DNA from 2 places in the Streptomyces sp. NPDC054932 genome. Region 2 is predicted to be linked to the other one. Evidence: riboswitches for the same ligand, from Rfam matches in the RefSeq annotation. Region 2 holds a riboswitch; the other holds the start of a gene.

Region 1 (11,310 bases), on a different contig from region 2:
GCCCGACGTGGCGTTCCCGCGGCTGAACATGTTCGCGTACTGGCTGTACCTCTTCGGCTCGACCATCGCGGTGGCCGGCTTCGTCACGCCGAACGGCGCCGCCGACTTCGGTTGGTTCGCCTACTCCCCGCTGTCGGACGCGGTCCGCTCGCCGGGCATCGGCGCCGACATGTGGATCATGGGTCTGGCCTTCTCCGGCTTCGGAACCATCCTCGGCTCGGTCAACTTCATCACCACGATCATCTGCATGCGCGCTCCCGGCATGACGATGTTCCGCATGCCGATCTTCACCTGGAACGTGCTGCTGACCGGTGTCCTGGTCCTGCTCGCCTTCCCGGTGCTGGCCGCCGCGCTCTTCGCGCTGGAGGCCGACCGCAAGTTCGGTTCGCACATCTTCGACGCGGCCAACGGCGGCGCATTGCTGTGGCAACACCTCTTCTGGTTCTTCGGACACCCAGAGGTGTACATCATCGCGCTGCCGTTCTTCGGAATCGTTTCCGAGATCATTCCGGTCTTCTCGCGCAAGCCGATGTTCGGTTACATCGGTCTGATCGCCGCGACGATCGCGATCGCCGGTCTCTCGGTGACCGTGTGGGCCCACCACATGTACGTCACCGGCGGTGTGCTGCTGCCGTTCTTCTCCTTCATGACCTTCCTGATCGCGGTACCGACCGGTGTGAAGTTCTTCAACTGGATCGGCACCATGTGGAAGGGCTCGCTGTCCTTCGAGACCCCGATGCTCTGGACGATCGGCTTCCTGGTCACCTTCACCTTCGGTGGTCTGACCGGCGTCATCCTGGCCTCGCCCCCGATGGACTTCCACGTCTCCGACTCGTACTTCGTCGTCGCGCACTTCCACTACGTCGTCTTCGGCACCGTGGTGTTCGCGATGTTCGCCGGCTTCCACTTCTGGTGGCCGAAGTTCACGGGCAAGATGCTGGACGAGCGCCTGGGCAAGATCACCTTCTGGACGCTGTTCATCGGCTTCCACGGCACCTTCCTGGTGCAGCACTGGCTCGGTGCCGAGGGCATGCCGCGTCGTTACGCGGACTACCTCGCGGCCGACGGCTTCACCCTGCTGAACACGATCTCGACGATCAGCTCGTTCGTGCTCGGCCTGTCGATGCTGCCGTTCATGTACAACGTGTGGAAGACGGCGAAGTACGGCAAGAAGATCGAGGTCGACGACCCGTGGGGTTACGGCCGTTCGCTCGAGTGGGCGACGTCCTGCCCGCCGCCGCGGCACAACTTCCTCACCCTGCCGCGGATCCGTTCCGAATCCCCGGCGTTCGACCTGCACCACCCTGAGATCGCGGCCCTCGACCACCTCGAGGACCACAGCGTCGCCGCCAAGGCCGTCACTGGTGGCAAGGAGGCCGGCAAGTGAAGATCCAGGGCAAGATGTTCCTCTGGCTCTCCTTCTTCATCCTGATCATGGCCGTCGTGTACGGCGTGTGGTCGAAGGAGCCCGTCGGTACCACCGCGCTCTTCCTGGCCTTCGGCCTGAGCGTCATGATCGGCTACTACCTGGCCTTCACGGCCAAGCGTGTCGACGAGATGGCCCAGGACAACCTGGAGGCCGACGTCGCCGACGAGGCGGGCGAGCTGGGGTTCTTCTCCCCGCACAGCTGGCAGCCGCTCTCGCTGGCGATCGGTGGAGCCTTCGCCTTCATGGGCGTCGTCTTCGGCTGGTGGCTCATGTACTTCTCCGCTCCGCTGATCCTCATCGGTCTGTGGGGCTGGGTGTACGAGTACTACCGCGGTGAGAACCAGAACCAGTAGCAGCACCTTCGCGGCCGCGCCGCGCAGCACGTGGGGCCCGGGCACCTCTTTGGGAGGAGCCCGGGCCCCTCGTTTGCAGTCGTCCCGCGCGCCGTAATTGTCATATCTTCATAGCGTTGGCTCCATGAAGCACTCACCGCGTCTTTGGACGGTACTCAGCTGCTCCCTGCTGGTCGCGTCCCTCGGGGCCGGCGCCACCGCATGCGGGTCCGGCGACAAGAACCCGCTGTCAGCCCGCCCGTACGACGCGGGCGATCAGGTCGCCTTCAACCAGAGCGCCGGCAGCCGCCCCGTGGACCCCGACCGGCCCCTCGAAATCACCGCCAAGAACAGCGGCGGCCGGATCACCGACGTGCTGGCCGTGGACACCCACGGCCGCCGCCTGGCGGGCGAACTGAGCGCCAAGGGGGACCGCTGGCACAGCACGGTCCCGATGGCCGCAGGCGTCCGCTATACGGTCACCGTCAGCACCGAGGACGAGCGGGGCGCGCCCGGGCAGCGCACCCTCACCTTCGACACCACCCCGTCCAAGGGGATCCTCAAGGTGGAATTCGGCCCGGACGAGGGCAAGTACGGCGTCGGACAGCCCATCACCGCCGAACTCAACGAGCCCGTCAAGGACAAGGCCGCCCGCGCGGTCGTGGAACGGGGCCTCATCGTCGACGCCCCGCCCGGAGTCGAGGGCGCCTGGCACTGGGTGGACGACAAGCACATCCACTACCGGCCCAAGGACTACTGGCCCGCCAACTCGGCCGTCTCCGTACGGAGCAACCTGGAGGGCGTCAGGATCACCGACGAGCTCCACGGGGCCGCGGCCAAGCCGCTCAAGCTGGAGATCGGGGACCGGGTCGAGGTCACCACCGACGCCTCCTCGCACTACCTGACGTTCAAGCGCAACGGAGAAGTGATCAACACCATCCCGGTGACCACCGGGAAGCCCGGCTTCTCCACCCGCAACGGCATCAAGGTGGTGCTGGGCAAGCAGTACTACGTACAGATGCGCGGTGACACCGTCGGCATCGGCGGCAGCGAGTACTACAACCTGCCCGTCTACTACGCGACTCGCGTCACCTGGAGTGGTGAATACGTCCACGCCGCACCCTGGTCCGTCGGCTCCCACGGCTACGCGAACGTCAGCCACGGCTGCACGGGCATGAGCACCGGCAACGCCGCCTGGTTCTACGAGAACATCACCGAGGGCGACATCGTCCAGGTGATCAACAGCATCGGCGACGACATGGACATCTTCGGCAACGGCTTCGGCGACTGGAATATGGACTGGAAGGACTGGCGCCAGGGCAGCGCCCTCCTCAAGGGCACCCAGGAAGGCCGCAGCGCCGTCGACCAGGCCCGTCTGCGCCCCACCGTCTAGTGGGGCCCGGGGCCCGCACACCGCCCCGACTTCCCCCGGACACCGTCCGGGGGAAGAAACACCGGCTCATTCACCCGTGCGGCCGTATGCCGGGCGCATACGGCCCCACGGGACGTATCAGGCGTCCAGGGACAGGCGGGTCCTCAGAAGGCCCGCCAGGGCGTCCGCGAACTCCACCGGGTCCACCGGAAGGGTCACGGCGGCGTCCGCACGGCTCCACGTGGCCAGCCAGGCGTCCTGGGGGCGCCCCATCAGCAGCAGCACCGGCGGACACCGGAAGATCTCGTCCTTGATCTGCCGGCAAACACCCATGCCCCCGGCCGGAACCGCCTCGCCGTCCAGCACGCACGCGTCGATGCCGCCCGCGTCCAGCGCCGTCAGGACCGCCGGCAGCGTCGCGCACTCCAGGAACTCCACCGGCGGCAGATCCGCGGCGGGCCTGCGCCCCGCCGCCAGCCGCACCTGCTCCCGGGTGCCCGCGTCGTCGCTGTAGACCAGAACCCGCGCAGTCGCCCGCATTTCGTTCCTCCACGTGTCCGGTGAATCACGTTGATGTTCATGGGGTCTCCCCGGCGCAGCCAGGGGAAGGGATGCTACTCCTCCCGGTGCACCGTCAACATCGGTTCGCACAGGAAGCACGGGGCATCCCCCGGAGGCCATCTGATGGGCCGTTCGGGCCTTGCACACGCCCCTGACACTCCGAACGGCACCCCCCGGGGTGAGGGCGGGATAAGCGACCGACATAATGTCGGTCGTGGCGACAGCAACGACAGTAGATACCGGGCACGCGCACCCGACGGTCAACCGGCCGAACCTCGTCAGCGTCGGAACCATCATCTGGTTGAGTTCCGAGCTGATGTTCTTCGCGGCCCTCTTCGCGATGTACTTCACCCTGCGATCCGTGACAGGACCCGAGTACTGGACAGAGCAGGCTTCGGCCTTGAATCTGCCCTTCTCGGCGACGAACACGACGATCCTGGTGCTTTCCTCGCTCACCTGCCAGCTCGGCGTATTCGCCGCCGAGCGCGGTGACGTGAAGAAGCTCCGGACGTGGTTCATCATCACGTTCGTCATGGGTGCGATCTTCATTGGCGGCCAGGTGTTCGAGTACACCGAGCTGGTCAAGCACGAGGGCATGAGCCTCTCGTCCGGTCCGTACGGCTCGGTCTTCTACCTGACCACCGGGTTCCACGGTCTGCACGTGACGGGCGGTCTCATCGCCTTCCTGCTGGTCCTCGGCCGGACGTACGCGGCCAAGAGGTTCACCCACGAACAGGCCACGTCGGCCATCGTCGTGTCCTACTACTGGCACTTCGTCGATGTCGTCTGGATCGGCCTCTTCGCCACGATCTACCTGATCAAGTAGCGATCACGTCACCGGGCCAGACCCGGCACTCCATCCAGACACACCGACGCAGAAGATCCTGACACCGGGGTAATCCGTGAAAAAGCTCTCCGCACGACGACGCCATCCGCTGGCGGCGGTCGTCGTTCTACTCCTCGCGCTGGCGGCCACTGGGGGGCTGTACGCCGCCTTCGCCCCCGCGGGCAAGGCGCAGGCCGATGAAACCGCCCAGTCCCTCGCCATCGAGGAGGGCAAGAAGCTCTACGCCGTGGGTTGCGCAAGCTGCCACGGAACCGATGGTCAGGGTTCCTCTGACGGTCCCAGCCTGGTCGGCGTCGGCTCCGCAGCCGTCGACTTCCAGGTGAGCACGGGGCGCATGCCCGCCCAGCAGCCCGGCGCCCAGGTGCCGAAGAAGCCCGTCATCTACTCCCAGGCGCAGATCGACCAGCTGGCCGCGTACATCGCGTCCCTCGGTGCCGGTCCGATCACGCCGACGGAGAAGCAGTACGACACCGCAGGTGCCGACGTCGCCAACGGTGGTGAGCTGTTCCGCAACAACTGCGCGCAGTGCCACAACTTCACCGGCGAGGGCGGCGCACTGACGAACGGCAAGTACGCCCCCAACCTTGAGGACGTCTCGCCGAAGCACATCTACGAGGCCATGCAGACCGGCCCGCAGAACATGCCCTCCTTCCCCGACAGCACCATGCCGGAGAAGCAGAAGAAGGACATCATCGCGTACCTGGAGACTGTGAACGGCGAGAAGTCGACCAGCCCCGGTGGCCTGAAGCTCGGTGGCCTCGGCCCCGTCTCCGAGGGTCTGTTCGGCTGGATCTTCGCCCTGGGTGCGTTGATCGCTGTCGCCGTCTGGGTCGCGGCCCACACCGCTAAGGCCAAGAAGTCATGAGTAGCCAAGAGATTCCCGAAGAGAAGCACCTGCCGAGCGAGCAGGGCGACGACCACCACGGTGGCGTAGCGGTTGCGGACGACCCGTTCGCGGACCCGGGCCTGCCGGTCCACAAGCCGCGCATCCAGGACATCGACGAGCGGGCGGCGAAGCGCTCCGAGCGCACCGTCGCGATGCTCTTCATCCTGTCGATGCTGGCCACGATCGGCTTCATCGCGTCCTACGTGATCTTCCCGGTCGACAAGATCGTCTACATCTTCCCCATCGGGAAGGTCAGCGCGCTCAACTTCTCCCTGGGCATGACCCTGGGTGTGGCCCTCTTCTGCATCGGCGCGGGCGCGGTCCACTGGGCCCGCACCCTGATGTCCGACGTCGAGGTCGCCGACGAGCGCCACGAGATCGCCGCTCCGGCGGAGGTCAAGGCCAAGGTCCTGCAGGACTTCGCGGACGGTGCGAACGAGTCGGGCATCGCCCGGCGTCCGCTGATCCGCAACACCCTGCTCGGTGCGATGGCCATGGTGCCGCTCGCCGGCGTCATGCTGCTGCGCGACCTGGGCCCGCTGCCCGAGGAGAAGCTGCGCAAGACCCTGTGGGCCAAGGGCAAGCTGCTCATCAACCAGAACACGATGGAGCCGCTGCGTCCCGAGGACGTCCTCGTCGGTTCGCTCACCTTCGCCATGCCGGAAGGCCTGGAGGAGGAGCAGCACGACTTCCAGGTCCAGATCGCCAAGGCCGCCCTGATGATCGTCCGTATCCAGCCGGACGACATCAAGGACAAGAAGGAACTGGAGTGGTCCCACGACGGGATCGTGGCCTACTCCAAGATCTGCACCCACGTCGGCTGCCCGATCAGCCTGTACGAGCAGCAGACGCACCACGTGCTCTGCCCGTGCCACCAGTCCACCTTCGACCTCTCCGACGGCGCCCGTGTCATCTTCGGCCCGGCCGGTCACGCGCTTCCGCAGCTGCGGATCGGCGTGAATGACGAAGGCTTCCTCGAAGCGCTCGGCGACTTCGAAGAGCCCGTCGGTCCTGCATTCTGGGAGCGCGGATGAGCACTGCCTCTGACACCAAGGCGCGCAAAGCGCCCGCCGGCGAGCGTGTGGCGGACTGGGCGGACGGCCGCCTGGGCATCTACAGCCTCGCCAAGGCCAACATGCGCAAGATCTTCCCGGACCACTGGTCCTTCATGCTGGGTGAGATCTGCCTCTACAGCTTCATCATCATCATCCTCACGGGTGTGTACCTGACGCTGTTCTTCCACCCGAGCATGAACGAGGTCGTGTACCACGGCTCGTACGTGCCGATGCAGGGCGTCCTGATGTCCGAGGCCTTCGCCTCGACCCTGGACATCAGCTTCGACGTCCGCGGTGGCCTGCTGATCCGTCAGATCCACCACTGGGCGGCGCTGATCTTCGTCGCGGCGATGATCGTGCACATGATGCGCGTCTTCTTCACCGGCGCGTTCCGCAAGCCCCGTGAGGTCAACTGGATCTTCGGCTTCCTGCTGCTGGTCCTCGGCATGTTCACCGGCTTCACCGGTTACTCGCTGCCGGACGACCTGCTCTCGGGTACCGGTGTCCGCTTCATGCAGGGCGCCATCCTGTCCGTCCCGGTCGTCGGCACGTACCTGTCGATGTTCCTGTTCGGCGGGGAGTTCCCGGGCGGCGACTTCGTCGCGCGGTTCTACTCGGTGCACATCCTGCTGCTGCCCGGCATCATGATGGGCCTGCTCGTGGCCCACCTGATCCTGGTCTTCTACCACAAGCACACCCAGTACGCGGGTCCCGGCAAGACGAACAACAACGTCGTCGGCATGCCGCTGCTGCCGGTCTACATGGCCAAGGCCGGAGGCTTCTTCTTCCTGGTCTTCGGTGTCATCTCGGCCGTCGCGGCGATCGCCTCGATCAACCCGATCTGGGCCCTGGGCCCGTACCGCCCGGACCACGTGTCCACCGGTGCGCAGCCCGACTGGTACATGGGTATGCCGGAAGGCCTGATCCGAGCCATGCCCGGCTGGGAGATCAACCTGTGGGGCCACACGCTCGTCCTGGGCGTGTTCATCCCGCTGCTGCTCTTCCCGCTGGTGCTCGGCGCGATCGCCGTCTGGCCGTTCATCGAGTCCTGGGTCACCGGGGACAAGCGCGAGCACCACATCCTGGACCGCCCGCGCAACGTCCCGACCCGTACGGCCTTCGGTGTCGCCTGGATCGCGGAGTACATCGTGCTCCTGATCGGCGGTGGAAACGACATGTTCGCGCAGTACTTCCACCTCTCGATCAACTCGATCACCTGGTTCGTCCGGATCGGCTTCTTCGTCGTCCCGGTCCTCGCCTTCATCGTCACCAAGCGGATCTGCCTCGGCCTCCAGCGCCGGGACCACGACAAGGTGCTGCACGGTCGCGAGACCGGCATCATCAAGCGTCTGCCGCACGGTGAGTTCGTCGAGGTCCACGAGCCGCTCCCGCAGGGCCGTCTGCACACCCTCACCGCGCACGAGCAGTACAAGCCGATCGAGATCGGCCCGACGGTCGACGAGAACGGTGTCGAGCGCAAGGTGAAGGCCACCGAGAAGCTGCGCGCGAAGCTCAGCCAGGGCTTCTACGGCGAGAACAACCAGATTCCGAAGCCCACGGTGGAGGAATACAAGGAGATCCAGTCCGGCCACGGCCACCACTGATCCCCGCATGAACGCATGAGGGGCTGATTTCGGTCAGTCCTGGTGTCGCCACGGCGAGAGCCCCGTCCAGTGTCTGGACGGGGCTCTTTGCCGTAACCGGGGCTGGATAGGCTGGACCCAGACCATTTCGACGTGGGCGGCGGAACATGGGGGCGGCCCACCAACAGCAGGAGCGGACCATGAACGTTGCGACCCCGGCAGGCGGCGACAGCGTGGCGGCCCGTGGCTGGCCGGGCGTTCTCGACGCGCTGCTGACCGGTCAGGACCTGCGCGCCGAGGACACCGCCTGGGCGATGGACCGGATCATGCGCGGCGAGGCCACCGACGCCCAGATCGCCGGCTTCACCGTCGCGCTCCGGGCCAAGGGGGAGACGGTCGAGGAGATCAACGGCCTCGTACGGGCGATGTACGAGCACGCCAACCTGATCGAGGTGCCGGGCCGGACGGTGGACATCGTCGGCACCGGCGGCGACGGGGCCAAAACGGTGAACATCTCGACGATGTCGGCGATCGTGGTCGCCGGTACCGGCGCCAAGGTCGTCAAGCACGGAAACCGGGCCGCGTCCTCCGCGAGCGGCTCCTCGGACGTCCTGGAGAAGCTCGGGGTCAACCTCCAGCTGAGCCGGGAGCGGGTCGTGGAGGTCGCCGAGGAAGCCGGCATCACCTTCTGCTTCGCCGTGAAGTTCCACCCGGCACTGCGCCATGTGGCCGCGGCCCGCAAGGAACTGGGCATCCGGACCTTCTTCAACGCACTGGGCCCGCTCACCAACCCGGCCCGGGTGCGCGCCCAGGCGACCGGCGTGGCCGATCCCCGGATGGCCCCGATCATCGCGGGCGTGCTCGCCGAGCGGGGCTCCTCCGCGCTGGTCTTCCGCGGCGACGACGGCCTGGACGAACTGACCACGACGTCGACCTCGCGCATCTGGTGGGTCCGCGACGGCAAGGTCTCCGAGCGCTCCTTCGACCCCCGTGACGTGGGCATCCCCCTGGTCGACGTCTCCGCCCTGGCCGGCGGGGACCCCTCGTACAACGCGGACGTGGCCCGCCGCCTGTTCGCCGGCGAGACCGGTCCGGTCCGCGAGGCCGTCCTGCTGAACTCGGCGGCGGCCCTGGTCGCCCTGGACCCCGGTCAGGGCACCCTGGAGGAGCAGATCACCGCCGCCATCGCCCGTGCGGCGGAATCGATCGACTCCGGTGCGGCGCGGGCCGCCCTGGAGCGCTGGGTGACGGCCAGCAACGCGTAGCCGCACGAGAACGGCCGAAAGCAGCATGACCCCGGTCCACCATGCGGACCGGGGTCTTGCGCTCGGAGGATCTTGTGGCAGGATGCGTACCAGGTCACGAGTGACAGCGTTTAGGCCCCGGCTTGCTGTCCGGCAACCCTCCTTCCGTGGCGGGGTGCCCCGGGTGATGACCAGGTCGTAGGCAGCAAGGCCTACGGCAAGCGCGGATCCCTCGACACCAGGGGTCCTGGTCTTCTCGAGGAGATTTTTCCGTGAGCAAGCGAATGCGATAGGGCGACTCCGCCCCTACTTCACCCCTCGGACCAGGGTCACTTCCGTGTACCCCCGTTCAGTCCGGTCCGAGGGATCTCCCGTACCCCGGACGGCCGCAGAGCCGTACCCGCGTACGGGCCACACCGAAGCCATTCCGCCCTGCCTGCCGGGAGATACCGCCATGTCCGCATCCCTGAACACCGCTGCCGCCACCGCCGTCGACCCCGCCTGTGCCGAGCCGCTCGCGGTCCTCGGCCGGGACGTCACCGTCCCCCTCGTCACCGGCGGCGAGGTCACCTACGCGGCCCTCGACTACGCGGCCAGCGCCCCCGCCCTGCAGCGGGTCTGGGACGACGTCGCCGCGTACGCCCCGTACTACGGCAGCGTGCACCGCGGCGCCGGGTACCTCTCGCAGCTCTCCACCGACCTCTTCGAGCAGAGCCGGGTCACGGTCGCCGAGTTCCTCGACTGCCGCCCCTCCGACCAGGTGGTCTTCACCCGGTCCACGACCGACTCGCTGAACCTCCTCGCCGCCGTACTCCCCGCCGGCTGCCAGGTGTTCGTCTTCGAGACCGAGCACCACGCCTCCCTGCTGCCGTGGACGAACGCCGAGGTCACCTACCTCAACGCGCCGCGCACCCCGGCCGAGGCCGTCGCCACCCTGGAGCGGGCGCTGGCCGACCGCGACCCCTACGGCCCGGCGCTCGTCTGCGTCACCGGCGCGTCCAACGTCACCGGTGAGCTGTGGCCGGTCAGGGAACTCGCCGCCGCCGCGCACGCCCACGGCACGCGCATCGTGCTGGACGCCGCCCAACTGGCCCCGCACCACCCCGTCTCCGTGCAGGAGCTGGACGTCGACTGGGTCGCCTTCTCCGGGCACAAGCTCTACGCGCCCTTCGGCTCGGGCGTGCTCGCCGGCCGCGCCGACTGGCTCCAGGAGGCCGCCCCGTACCTCGCGGGCGGCGGCGCCTCCCGCAAGGTGGCCCGGCGCGAGGACGGCGGCGTGGACGTCGAGTGGCAGACCACGGCCGCCCGCCACGAGGCCGGCTCCCCGAACGTCATCGGCGTCTACTCCATCGCCTCGGCCTGCAAGGCCCTGACCGAAGCCGGCTTCGACAACCTGGTGGCGCGCGAGCAGCAGCTGGTGGCCCGGGTCCGCGAGGGCCTCGCCGACGTCCCGGCCGTCCGGATCCTCTCCCTCTTCGGGGACGACGCCCCGCGGGTCGGCGTCATCTCCTTCGTGGTGGACGGCTGGAACAGCTCCCACTTCGCCGCCGCCCTCTCCGCCGAGTACGGGATCGGCGTCCGCGACGGCCTGTTCTGCGCCCACCCGCTGGTCCGCACCCTGCTGGGCAGCGAGCCGCAGGCCCAGGGCGAATGCGGTGCCCCGGAGGCCGCCCCGGGCGAGCGCTCCCTGAACGCGATCCGCGTCAGCTTCGGCGCCGGCACCCCTGACGAGCACGTGGAGCGCTTCGTCCGCGCGGTGAAGGAGCTCGTCGCGGACGGCGCGAAGTGGCAGTACCGCACGGAGGAAGGCCGCTGCGTCCCGGCGGTGTGACCTGCCGTGTCCCCTGCGGGGTGCTCGGCGGTGCCTCTGCTGCGCGGGCCTGCCCCTGCCCGGGTGGGCGCCTCAATCGCCGGCGGTGCGGGGGTGGGTCGGTGCCCCGCACGAGGGTCTCCTCGGCTCGCGCCTGCGGCCGTGGTTGTGCCGTTCGGCCTGGGTTGCGC
Region 2 (11,310 bases):
GGGGCCTTGACGGCGACGGACTTGAAGGTGCCACGGATCTTGTTGACGACCAGGGTCGACAGGGCCTCGCCCTCGACGTCCTCGGCGATGATCAGCAGCGGCTTGCCGGACTGCATGACCTTCTCCAGGAGCGGCAGCAGGTCCTTGACCGAGCCGATCTTGGAGTTGACGATCAGGATGTACGGGTCGTCGAGGGACGACTCCATGCGCTCCATGTCGGTGGCGAAGTACGCCGAGATGTAGCCCTTGTCGAAGCGCATGCCCTCGGTGAGCTCCAGCTCCAGACCGAAGGTCTGGGACTCCTCGACGGTGATGACGCCTTCCTTGCCGACCTTGTCCATGGCCTCGGCGATGAGCTCGCCGATCTGGGTGTCGGCGGCGGAGATGGAGGCCGTCGAAGCGATCTGCTCCTTGGTCTCGACATCCTTGGCCTGGGCGAGCAGGGCGGCGGAGACGGCCTCGACGGCCTTCTCGATACCACGCTTGAGGGCCATCGGGTTGGCACCGGCGGCCACGTTGCGCAGGCCCTCGCGGACCAGCGCCTGGGCCAGCACGGTGGCGGTGGTCGTACCGTCGCCGGCGACGTCGTCCGTCTTCTTGGCGACTTCCTTGACCAGCTCGGCGCCGATCTTCTCGTACGGGTCCTCGAGCTCGATCTCCTTGGCGATGGAGACACCATCGTTGGTGATCGTGGGGGCGCCCCACTTCTTCTCAAGGACGACGTTGCGACCCTTGGGGCCAAGGGTGACCTTGACGGCGTCGGCGAGCTGGTTCATCCCACGCTCGAGGCCGCGGCGGGCCTCCTCGTCGAACGCAATGATCTTGGCCATCTGAAGTGGTCCTCCCGGACAGCGGTGGATTGCTCCCAGGACCGCGCCCGCGCCCGCGACGGACGGCCTGCGTGCCCGGCGGTTCCTTCCCACCGGACCCTGCGGGCCTCACCGACCCGGTCCTCGTTCAGTAGCACTCTCACCGGGAGAGTGCTAACGCCAATGATTAGCACTCGACCCCTCCGAGTGCAAGCGGCTCGGGGGAACGCCCCGCTACTACCGGGCACACGCACGAGGGGCCCCCATCCCGTGTCCAGGATGTGGGCCCCTCGTGCGGTCCTGCAGGTCTTCAACGAAAGCTGTGTGTCGGCGGTCGATCGCGCCAGGACTAGCCGAGTGCGAGTTTGACCATGTCCGCCTGCGGACCCTTCTGGCCCTGCGAGATCTCGAACTCGACCCGCTGACCCTCTTCAAGGGTGCGGTACCCGTCCATCTGGATGGCGCTGTAGTGGACGAACACATCCGCACCACCGTCGACCGCGATGAAGCCGTAGCCCTTCTCCGCGTTGAACCACTTGACGGTGCCCTGAGCCATGCCTAACTCCCCTATTACTGGCCCTTGCGCAGGAACGCACTTCGCGATCCCGGGTCAGAACTTGCGTCGGAACGCGTCGACCGAGGCTGAATGTATCTGCGCGGATGCTGTCTGCAACAGGTCAATCCGATGAGAATTCTGGACACCGAGAAACATTGAAATAGAGTGAAAATTTGCCATACTCCAGGGCAACTCGGGCCCGACATATCTCGCCAAAGCCCCATACCGCACTTGCACATTGGCCCGATGTCGACCCTCACGCGGCCCGTTCATATGCGGCGGGCAAGAACAGCGGAGGGGACTTCCCCAACCCTACCGTGCCCAATCAAGCAGAATTGCCCCCTCCGCTTTTAGCGGAGGGGGCAATTTCGGTTTGCGCGTGTCACCTGGAGGTGACCCGGGAGGCGATCCGGGGAATCAGCAGCCGCCGGCCACGGCCGGGATGATCGAGACGCCGGCGCCGTCCGGCGTCACCGCCTGCAGCCCGCCCTCGAAACGCACGTCGTCGTCGTTCACGTAGACGTTCACGAAGCGGCGCAGCTTGCCCTGGTCGTCCAGGACGCGCGCGGCGATGCCCGGGTGGTTCTTCTCCAGGGACTCGATGACCTCGGAGAGGGTCGCGCCCTCGGCCGGGACCTCGGCGGCGCCGCCGGTGTAGGTGCGCAGGATGGTGGGGATGCGGACGTTGACGCTCATGGCGCTACTGCCTTTCCGGGAGTACGTGGAGGGTGGTCAGGCCAGGCCGGCGGCGCGGAACGCGTCCAGGCTCGGGCGGATGGTGGCGGTCTGCCCGCTGTCCGCGGCCACCGCCTCCAGGGTCTTGAGGCCGTCACCGGTGTTGAGGACGACGGTGGTCAGCGTCGGGTCGAGCTGCCCGTTGTCGATGAGCTTCTTCGTGACGCCGACGGTCACACCGCCCGCGGTCTCGGCGAAGATGCCCTCGGTCTGCGCGAGGATCTTGATGGCCTCGACGACCTGCTCGTCGGTCACGTCCTCGACGAAACCACCGGTGCGGCGGGCGATGTCCAGGACGTACGGGCCGTCCGCCGGGTTGCCGATCGCGAGGGACTTGGCGATGGTGTTCGGCTTCTGCGGGCGGACCACGTCGTGACCGGCCTTGAAGGCGGTCGACACCGGGGAGCAGCCCTCGGCCTGGGCACCGAAGATCTTGTACGGCTTGTCCTCGACGAGGCCGAGCTTGATGAGCTCCTGCAGACCCTTGTCGATCTTCGTCAGCTGCGAGCCGGACGCGATCGGGATGACGATCTGGTCGGGCAGCTGCCAGCCGAGCTGCTCGCAGATCTCGTACGCCAGGGTCTTGGAGCCCTCGCCGTAGTACGGGCGGAGGTTGACGTTGACGAAGCCCCAGCCCTCGCCCAGCGGGTCGCCGATGAGCTCGGAGCAGAAACGGTTGACGTCGTCGTAGTTGCCCTCGATGCCGACCAGGTCGCCGCCGTACACACCGGCCATGACGACCTTGCCCTGCTCCAGGTCGTGCGGGATGAACACGCAGGAGCGGAAGCCGGCGCGGGCGGCCGCGGCGCCGACGGCGCCGGCCAGGTTGCCGGTCGAGGAGCAGGACAGGGTGGTGAAGCCGAAGGCGCGGGCGGCCTCGACGGCGATGGCCACGACACGGTCCTTGAAGGAGTGCGTCGGGTTGCCGGAGTCGTCCTTGACGTAGAGCTTGCCGGTGATGCCCAGCTCCTTGGCCAGGTTGGCCGCGTCCACGAGCTTGGTGAAGCCGGGGTTCAGGCTGGGCTTGGCGGCCACGTCCGCGGGGACGGGCAGCAGCGGCGCGTAGCGCCAGATGTTGTTGGGGCCGGCCTCGATCGCCGCGCGCAGGGCTTCGGGGTCGCCGGTCGGGAGGTCGTAGGCGACTTCCAGCGGTCCGAAGCACTCGGCGCACGCGAAGATGGGGCCGAGCTCGAAGCGGGTACCGCACTCACGACAGGAAAGGCCGGTGGCAGGTCCGAGATCAACAGAGGTGGCGACAGTCTGTGCAGCCATGATGGCGAGGCCCTTTCTCCTCATCTTCCCCATGGCGCACTTCGCCATGAGACGGAATTGGCACCTTCCCTAGCCGGGGACCTCGCTGACGAGCGCTGATGCGCGATCGCGAGAACCGACTGGAGGGTTGCCGGGGCTTCAACGGGCCGTGTCCCTCTGCCCCTCTGGATGAGCGGTATGGCACCGGGCGACACGCTCTGTGGCGCGCCCGGGCGTTTGTCACGAGGACCCCCGGCATGCGGTGGTCCTTCGCGTTGTTCAAGACTGTAACCGAAGGCACGCGCGGTTGAGACAGGCGTCCGAACCGCGAGATGGATCACATAACGGCGGATATCGCCGACGAGCAGGGAGTACTGAGGGTGCTGGAAGAGGTGGAGCGATGGCTGGCCGACCGCTCCTGGTCCGCCGCCGACCGACCGCTCGACCAGCTGCTCGACCGGAAACGGGCGGCCGGGACCACGGTCAGCGTCGTGCTGCCCGCCCTGAACGAGGAGGCGACCGTCGGCGCGATCGCCGAGGTGATCCGGCGTGAGCTGATCGAGGGACTGCCCGTCCCTCTGGTGGACGAACTGGTCGTCATCGACTCGGGCTCCACCGACCGCACCGCGGAGGTCGCGGCGAAGGCCGGGGCCCGCGTGGTGCACCGCGACGACGTGCTGCCCCGGATCCCGGCGCTGCCCGGCAAGGGCGAGGTGCTGTGGCGCTCCCTGCTGGTCACCGGCGGGGACATCGTCTGCTTCGTCGACGCCGACCTGCGGGACTTCTCCGCCGCCTTCGTCTCCGGGATCGTGGGACCGCTGCTGACCGAACCGGACGTGCACTTCGTCAAGGCGATGTACGACCGGCCGCTCGGGTCCACTCCCGGACAGGGCGGCCGGGTCACCGAGCTGGTCGCCCGCCCGCTCCTCAACCTCCACTGGCCGCAGCTGGCCGGCTTCGTGCAGCCGCTGGGGGGCGAGTACGCCGTACGCCGCTCCCTGCTGGAGCGGCTGCCGTTCCCCGTCGGGTACGGCGTCGAGCTGGGCCTGCTGGTCGACGCGCTGCACACGGTCGGGCTGGACGCGCTGGCCCAGGTGGACGTCGGCGTACGGCTCCACCGCCATCAGGACGGGCAGGCGCTGGGCCGGATGGCCGCGGCGATCTACCGCACCGCGCAGGTGCGGCTCTCGCGCGGGCACCTCGTACGGCCCGAGCTGACGCAGTTCGAGCGCGGACCGGAGGGCTTCGTACCGCGGACGTACCCCGTGGACACCGAGGAGCGGCCGCCGATGGCCGGCATCGAGGAGTACGCACTGCGTCGCGTGGCGTGAGGAAACGTACGGTTTGAGCGGGCACGGCCCGGGCTAGGTTGGCCGCATGGCTTCCCAGGTGCTCGTCGCAGCGAACCGCGGCCCCCTCTCCTACGCCCTCGCCGAGGACGGGACGCTCAGCGCCCGGCGCGGCGGGGGCGGTCTCGTCTCCGGACTCTCCGCGGCCCTCGCGGAGCAGCCGGAGGCACTGTGGATCTGTGCGGCGCTCTCGGACGCGGACCGGGAGGCGGTCCGCCGGGGCACGGCCGAACCGGGCGTCCGGATGCTGGACATCGATCCCACGATGTACGACGACGCCTACAACGGAATCGCCAACTCCGTGCTGTGGTTCACACACCACCACCTGTACGACATCCCGCGCGAACCGGTCTTCGACGCGGAGTTCCGCCGACGGTGGGACTCGTACGAGCGCTACAACCAGGCCTTCGCCGACGCCCTGGCCGAGGAGGCGGCGCAGGGCGCGTCCGTCCTGGTCCAGGACTACCACCTGGCGCTGGTCCCCGGACTGCTGCGGGTGCTCCGACCGGACCTGCGGATCGCCCACTTCACGCACACCCCGTGGGCCTCGCCCGGCTACCTCGCCATGCTGCCCGACGTCGTCCGCGAGACCCTGCTGTGGGGCATGCTCGGCGCGGACGTGCTCGGCTTCCACACCGAGGCGTGGGCGGCGGAGTTCCTGGGATCCGCGCAGCTGGACGACGCGTACGGCCGGTCCTCCGTGCGCAGCGGCTCGGTGGTGGAACACCGCCGGTACTCGGTGTGGCCGGACCGCACCACCCGAGTGCGGGCGTACCCGCTGGGCGTGGACGGGGACGAACTGCGGGCGCTGGCGCACCGGCCGGAGGTGAACGACAGGCTGGCGGAGCTGCGGGCGGAGGTCGACGGCCTGCGGACGATCGTCCGCGTGGACCGCACGGAGCTGTCGAAGAACATCCTGCGCGGCCTGCTGGCCTACCGGGAACTGCTGACCACGCGCCCGCAGTGGCGGGGCCGGGTGGTCCACCTGGCATCGGCGTACCCCTCGCGGCAGGACCTGCGGGTGTACCGGGACTACACGGACGCGGTGACGGCGCTGGCGGCGGAGATCAACGCGGAGTTCGGTACGGAGGACTGGCAGCCGGTGCTGGTGTCGGTGAAGGACGACTTCGCGCGCTCGCTGGCGGCGTACCGGCTGGCCGACGTCGCGCTGGTGAACCCGGTGCGGGACGGGATGAACCTGGTGGCGAAGGAGATCCCGGTGGTGTCGGAGGCGGGGTGCGTGCTGGTGCTGTCCACGGGGGCGGGGGCGTACGAGGAGCTCCGCCAGGACGCGGTGACGGTGAACCCGTACGACGTGTCGCAGACGGCGCAGGCGCTGCACACGGCGCTGTCCATGCCGGTGGGTGAACGCGTGGAACGCACGAAGCGGCTGGCCGCTGCCGCGACGTCCCTCCCCCCGGCGGCCTGGTTCACGGCCCAGCTCTCCGCCCTGACCTGAGCCGGCCCGCGCCACCGCTGCCGGGGCGCCGGCCCCCGGCGACGGCGCCGCGGACGCCGGAGGGGCTGGGTACGTCAGCCCCGCAGGGCAGTGGCCAGGGTGGCCAGGAAGGCGGCCACCGTGCCCGGTCCGGGGAGGACGAGGTCGGCCCGCGCGGCGAGCTCGGGGACCTCGGCCGAGCCACTGCACACCAGCAGCCCCGGCAGCCCGTCCGTGCGGCCCTTCTCCACCGCGGCGTAGGCCGCGAGGTCCCCCAGGTCGTCGCCCGCGTACAGCACCGCTTCCGCTTCCCGCTCCGCCAGGAACTCGGTCAGGGCGACGCCCTTGTCCATGCCCGGCGGCCTCAGCTCCAGCACCGCCCGACCCGGCTCGACCATCAGACCGTGCCGCGCCGCCAGTTCGGCCAGCGGTTCCCGCAGGGCCGCGAAGGCCGCCGCCGGGTCCTCCGCGCGGCGGGTGTGGACGGCGAGCGCGCGGCCCTTCTCCTCGATCCAGGTTCCGCGCCAGGCTCCGATGGAGTCCAGGAAGCCCGGCAGTTCCGCCCGGACCGCCGCGACCCCGGGGTGCTCGGCGGGGGCGTGGACCAGTCCGGACACGGCGTCCCAGCGCTCGGCCCCGTAGTGGCCGAGGACGACGAGGTGTTCCAGTCCGGGGACCCCGGCGAAGCCCCCGTAGCGGACGGCGACGCTCGCCGGCCGTCCGGTGATCACCGCCACCGAGTCGACCTCGGGGGCGAGCGCGGAGAGGGCCGGGACGGCTGCGGGGTGGGCTCGGGCCTGGTCCGGGTCGGGGACGATGTCGGCGAGGGTGCCGTCGAAGTCCAGGGCGACCACGGACCGGCGCGGTGCGCGGAGCAGGGCTTCGAGTCCCTCGCGTCCGGCTGCGGTGATTGGCATCGGCAGGTCGTGCGGATGACTCCCCATACGCACGACCCTAACGGCCCAACCGTGCGACGGCTATCGCCTGGCCCGCTGTGCCTCGCGGATCCTGCGCAGCCGGTTGACCGTGCCCGGGGCGTGAGCCAGCGCCCGCGGGTCGTCCATCAGCGCGTTGACCAGCTGGTAGTAGCGGACGGGGGTCATCCCCAGCCCTTCCCTGATGGCCCGTTCCTTGGCTCCGGGCCCGGGCCAGGTGCGTCCCTCGTACGCGAGCACCGCGGCCTCCGTGGCCGTCAGCTGCCCCTCGTCCGTCATACCGCCAGATTAACGCCGCCGTCTGACACCCGGCCCGTCGGCGCCGGTCAGCGCGGGTCGGCGGTGCGGGCGGTGGTGGCGATCTCCTCCAGGACCTTCGCCGGCTGCCCGCCCGGCTGGACGGTCTTGCCGATGTTCTGCTTGATGTCCTCGCTGACGCCCGCCCAGGACTTCTTGCCGACGGGGTACAGCCGCGAGCTGGGCAGCGCCGTCAGGAAGGGCTTCAGCCGGGCCGCCGGACCGCTCGTGGCGGCCTGCTTCGCCTGGTAGCCGCTGGTGGTGGCGGGCAGCAGGTCGTACTTCTCGGTGAAGGCCGTCACGTTCTTCGGCTGGTACAGGAAGTCCAGGAACTTGCCGGACTGCGCGCGGTGACCGTTCTTGAAGGCCATGACCCAGTCCGCGACGCCCATCGCCGGCTCCTCGGCCCCGGTGGCCGTCGGCAGCGGCACCATGCCGAACTTCACGCCCTTGGCCTCGGCCTGCTTCATCAGCGACGGGTGCCCGTTGAGCATGCCGACCTCGCCCTTGGTGAAGGCGTCGAAGGCGGCCTGCCGGTCCAGCTTGCCGGGCTCCACGGGTCCGGTCAGCTGCTGGCCGACCATCTTGTCCCGCAGGAACTCCAGCGCCTTGACGTTGTCGGCGGAGTCGATGGAGTACTGCTCCTCGTTGTCGGTGTAGCCACCGCCGCCCGCGAGCATCCACATCATCGTCTCGGCCTGCGCCTCCTCGCGGCCCAGCGGCAGCGCGAAGGGGGTGGGCACGCCCGCCGCCTTGAGCTTCTTCGCGGCCGCCTCCAGGTCCGCCCAGCTCTTCGGCTGCCAGCCCTTGGCGTCCTTGCCGATCACGCCGGAGTCGGCCAGCAGCTTCTCGTTGTAGAAGAGCAGCCGGGTGCTGGACACGAAGGGCATCCCGTACTGGACCTGCTTGACCTTGCCCGCGTCCGCGAGCGGCCCCAGGAAGTCGGCCTCGGTCTTCACCGAGAGCAGCTCCGCCGTCGAGTAGAGCTTGTCGGCGGCCGCGTAGTCGGCGTAGGCGCCGATCTGCGCGATGTCGGGCGCCTTGCCGGCCTTGACCATCTCGGCGACCTTGGCGTCGACCTCGGACCAGGAGTAGACGCTGACCTCGACGTTGATGCCCGGGTTGGCCTTCTCGAAGCCGTCGGCGAGGTCCTTCCAGTAGGCCTGTGAGGAGTTCTGCGGATTGTCCCCGTAGTCGGCCGCCACGACCCGCAGGGTCACCTCGTTGTCTCCGGTGAGTCCACCGAGGGCTCCGCAGCCGGTCAGCGTCACGGCGGTCAGGCACAGCGCGGCGCCGGAAGCGGCCAGCCTCAGGTAACGGCCCTTCACAGTTCTCCATCCACCCCTTGTTGTACGTACGATCCACGTAAGGTCTACACCACTTTGGCGGCTTGTCCACATCGGGCTCCCGGCCGGGGTCCCGATTTTGTATGGCCGCTCAACAATCTCCCTCATTGGACTAGACCTTTCCCCGCCGAGCACGCGAGACTGTCTCTGTGAAACCCGTGAAACACGTCATCGCCCTCGATGTGGGCGGCACCGGGATGAAGGCCGCCCTCGTCGCCGACGACGGCACCCTGCTCCACGAAGCGCGCCGGGCCACCGGCCGCGAGCGGGGCCCCGATGCCGTCGTCGAGACGATCCAGGACTTCGCCGCCGAGCTGCTCGACACCGGCCGGGAACGCTTCGGGCGGCCCGCGTCGGCCGCCGGCGTCGCCGTCCCGGGCATCGTCGACGCCGAGAACGGGATCGCCGTCTACGCGGCGAATCTGGGCTGGCGCGACGTACCGATGCGCGCCCTGCTCGGCAGCCGCCTCGGCGGCATCCCCGTCGCCCTCGGCCACGACGTGCGCACGGGCGGCCTCGCCGAGGGCCGCATCGGCGCCGGCCGGGGCGCCGACCGGTTCCTCTTCGTCCCGCTGGGCACCGGCATCGCCGGAGCCATCGGCATCGCCGGCCGCATCGAGGCCGGCGCCCACGGCTACGCGGGCGAGATCGGGCACATCGTGGTGCGCCCGGGCGGCCCCGCCTGCGGCTGCGGCCAGCACGGCTGCCTGGAGACCCTCGCCTCCGCCGCGGCCGTCAGCCGCGCCTGGGCGGCCGCCTCCGGCGACCCGCAGGCCGATGCCGCGCACTGCGCCAAGGCCGTCGAATCGGGTGACGCGCGCGCCCGGGAGGTCTGGCTGGCCGCCGTCGGCGCCCTCGCCGACGGGCTCGTCACCGCGATCACCCTGCTGGACCCGCGCACGCTGATCATCGGCGGCGGGCTGGCGGAGGCCGGGGAGACCTTGTTCACACCACTACGGACGGCCGTGGAGGAGCGCGTGACGTTCCAGCGGCTCCCCCACATCGTTCCGGCTGCCCTCGGGGACACCGCCGGATGCCTGGGCGCAGGGCTGCTCGCCTGGGACCTACTCGCCACGGAGGTACCTGCCTGATGTCCGGAAGCGCACACAGCACTGTTCTTTCCGGCGCCAGCGTGGTGCTGCCCACCGGCACGGTGGCGAACGGCAGGATCATCGTCGACGGCGACCGCATCGCCGGCAGCGCCCACGAGGGCGCGCGGACCGTCGACCTGTCCGGGCACTGGATCGTCCCCGGCTTCGTCGACATGCACAACCACGGCGGCGGCGGCGCCTCGTTCACCTCCGGCACCGCCGAGGACGTCCTCAAGGGCGTGCGCACGCACCGCGAACACGGCACCACCACCCTGGTCGCCTCCACCGTCACCGGGGACCTGGACGAACTGGCCCGCCGGGCCGCCCTGCTCGCCGAACTGACCCAACAGGGCGAGATCGCCGGCATCCACTTCGAGGGGCCGTTCATCAACCCCTGCCGCAAGGGCGCGCACAAGGAGGACCTGCTGCGCGACCCCGACCCGGCCGAGGTCCGCAAGCTGATCGACGCCGCGCACGGCGCCGCCCGCATGTTCACCCTCGCCACCGAACTGCCGGGCGGCCTGGACTCCGTACGGCTGCTGGCCGAGCACGGGGTCATCGCGGCGATCGGCCACACGGACGCGACCTACGAACAGACGCGCGCCGCCATCGACGCGGGCGCGACCGTGGCCACCCACCTCTTCAACGCGATGCCGCCCCTCGCCCACCGCGAACCCGGCCCGATCGCCGCCCTGCTGGAGGACGAGCGGATCACCGTCGAGCTCATCAACGACGGCACCCACCTGCACCCGGCCGCCCTGGAACTGGCCTTCCACCACGCGGGCGCGCACCGCGTGGCGCTGATCACCGACGCGATGGACGCGGCCGGTTTCGGCGACGGGACCTACCACCTGGGCCCGCTGGAGGTCGAGGTCAAGCACGGTGTGGCACGGCTGGTCGAGGGCGGCTCCATCGCCGGCTCGACCCTGACCCTGGACACCGCCTTCAAGCGCTCGGTGACCCTCGACAAGCTGCCGGTGGAGTCCGTGGTCCAGGCGATCTCCGCCAACCCGGCCAAGCTGATCGGCCTGTACGACGAGATCGGCTCGCTGGAGCCCGGCAAGTACGCGGACCTCGTCGTCCTGGACGCCGGATTCGACGTCCGGGGCGTCATGCGGCGCGGCGAATGGATCGTCAGCCCGCCCGTCCGACCGGCGATCTGACGGCCAGGAGGCTCCGAGCAGGGAAGACGGTCGGCCCGAGGACTGGGCCGACCGCCTGGTCTTTGGCATGATCCCGGCAGCAACAGACCCGGGAGTGCCCATGATCCTTACCGTGACGCTCAACACCGCACTCGACGTCACGTACCAAGTGCCGCGGCTGCTTCCGCACGCCTCGCACCGGGTCTCCGCCGTCGCCGAACGCCCCGGCGGCAAGGGGATCAACGTGGCGCACGTACTGGCCGCGCTCGGCCACGAGGTGACCGCGACGGGCTTCGCGGGCGGCCCGGTCGGCTCCGTCGTCCGGGGGCTGCTCGCGCGCTCCCCGGGCGTGGTCGACGCC

What was found. Region 2 has a riboswitch for S-adenosylmethionine ahead of thrC (threonine synthase). Riboswitches for the same ligand answer to the same signal wherever they lie in the genome.
Region 1: another riboswitch for S-adenosylmethionine. It lies ahead of ACWGE1_RS34780 (aminotransferase class V-fold PLP-dependent enzyme); the one in region 2 lies ahead of thrC (threonine synthase).

The regions. Positions count from the first base shown of each region.
Region 1 is NZ_JBSGXU010000203.1:3,006-14,315, forward strand. It holds gene ctaD (aa3-type cytochrome oxidase subunit I) at 1-1,387, shown strand, start outside; gene ACWGE1_RS34740 (cytochrome c oxidase subunit 4) at 1,384-1,782, shown strand; gene ACWGE1_RS34745 (Ig-like domain-containing protein) at 1,907-3,154, shown strand; gene ACWGE1_RS34750 (hypothetical protein) at 3,272-3,673, opposite strand; gene ctaE (aa3-type cytochrome oxidase subunit III) at 3,900-4,520, shown strand; gene qcrC (cytochrome bc1 complex diheme cytochrome c subunit) at 4,597-5,406, shown strand; gene qcrA (cytochrome bc1 complex Rieske iron-sulfur subunit) at 5,403-6,461, shown strand; gene qcrB (cytochrome bc1 complex cytochrome b subunit) at 6,458-8,086, shown strand; gene trpD (anthranilate phosphoribosyltransferase) at 8,266-9,330, shown strand; SAM riboswitch class IV at 9,423-9,539, shown strand; gene ACWGE1_RS34780 (aminotransferase class V-fold PLP-dependent enzyme) at 9,764-11,140, shown strand.
Region 2 is NZ_JBSGXU010000035.1:16,024-27,333, reverse strand. It holds gene groL (chaperonin GroEL) at 1-830, opposite strand, end outside; gene ACWGE1_RS12865 (cold-shock protein) at 1,159-1,365, opposite strand; gene ACWGE1_RS12860 (MoaD/ThiS family protein) at 1,783-2,061, opposite strand; gene thrC (threonine synthase) at 2,098-3,372, opposite strand; SAM riboswitch class I at 3,390-3,547, opposite strand; gene ACWGE1_RS12850 (glucosyl-3-phosphoglycerate synthase) at 3,732-4,682, shown strand; gene ACWGE1_RS12845 (alpha,alpha-trehalose-phosphate synthase (UDP-forming)) at 4,729-6,159, shown strand; gene otsB (trehalose-phosphatase) at 6,234-7,082, opposite strand; gene ACWGE1_RS12835 (DUF3263 domain-containing protein) at 7,116-7,352, opposite strand; gene ACWGE1_RS12830 (extracellular solute-binding protein) at 7,400-8,698, opposite strand; gene ACWGE1_RS12825 (ROK family protein) at 8,875-9,807, shown strand; gene nagA (N-acetylglucosamine-6-phosphate deacetylase) at 9,807-10,970, shown strand; gene ACWGE1_RS12815 (1-phosphofructokinase family hexose kinase) at 11,071-11,310, shown strand, end outside.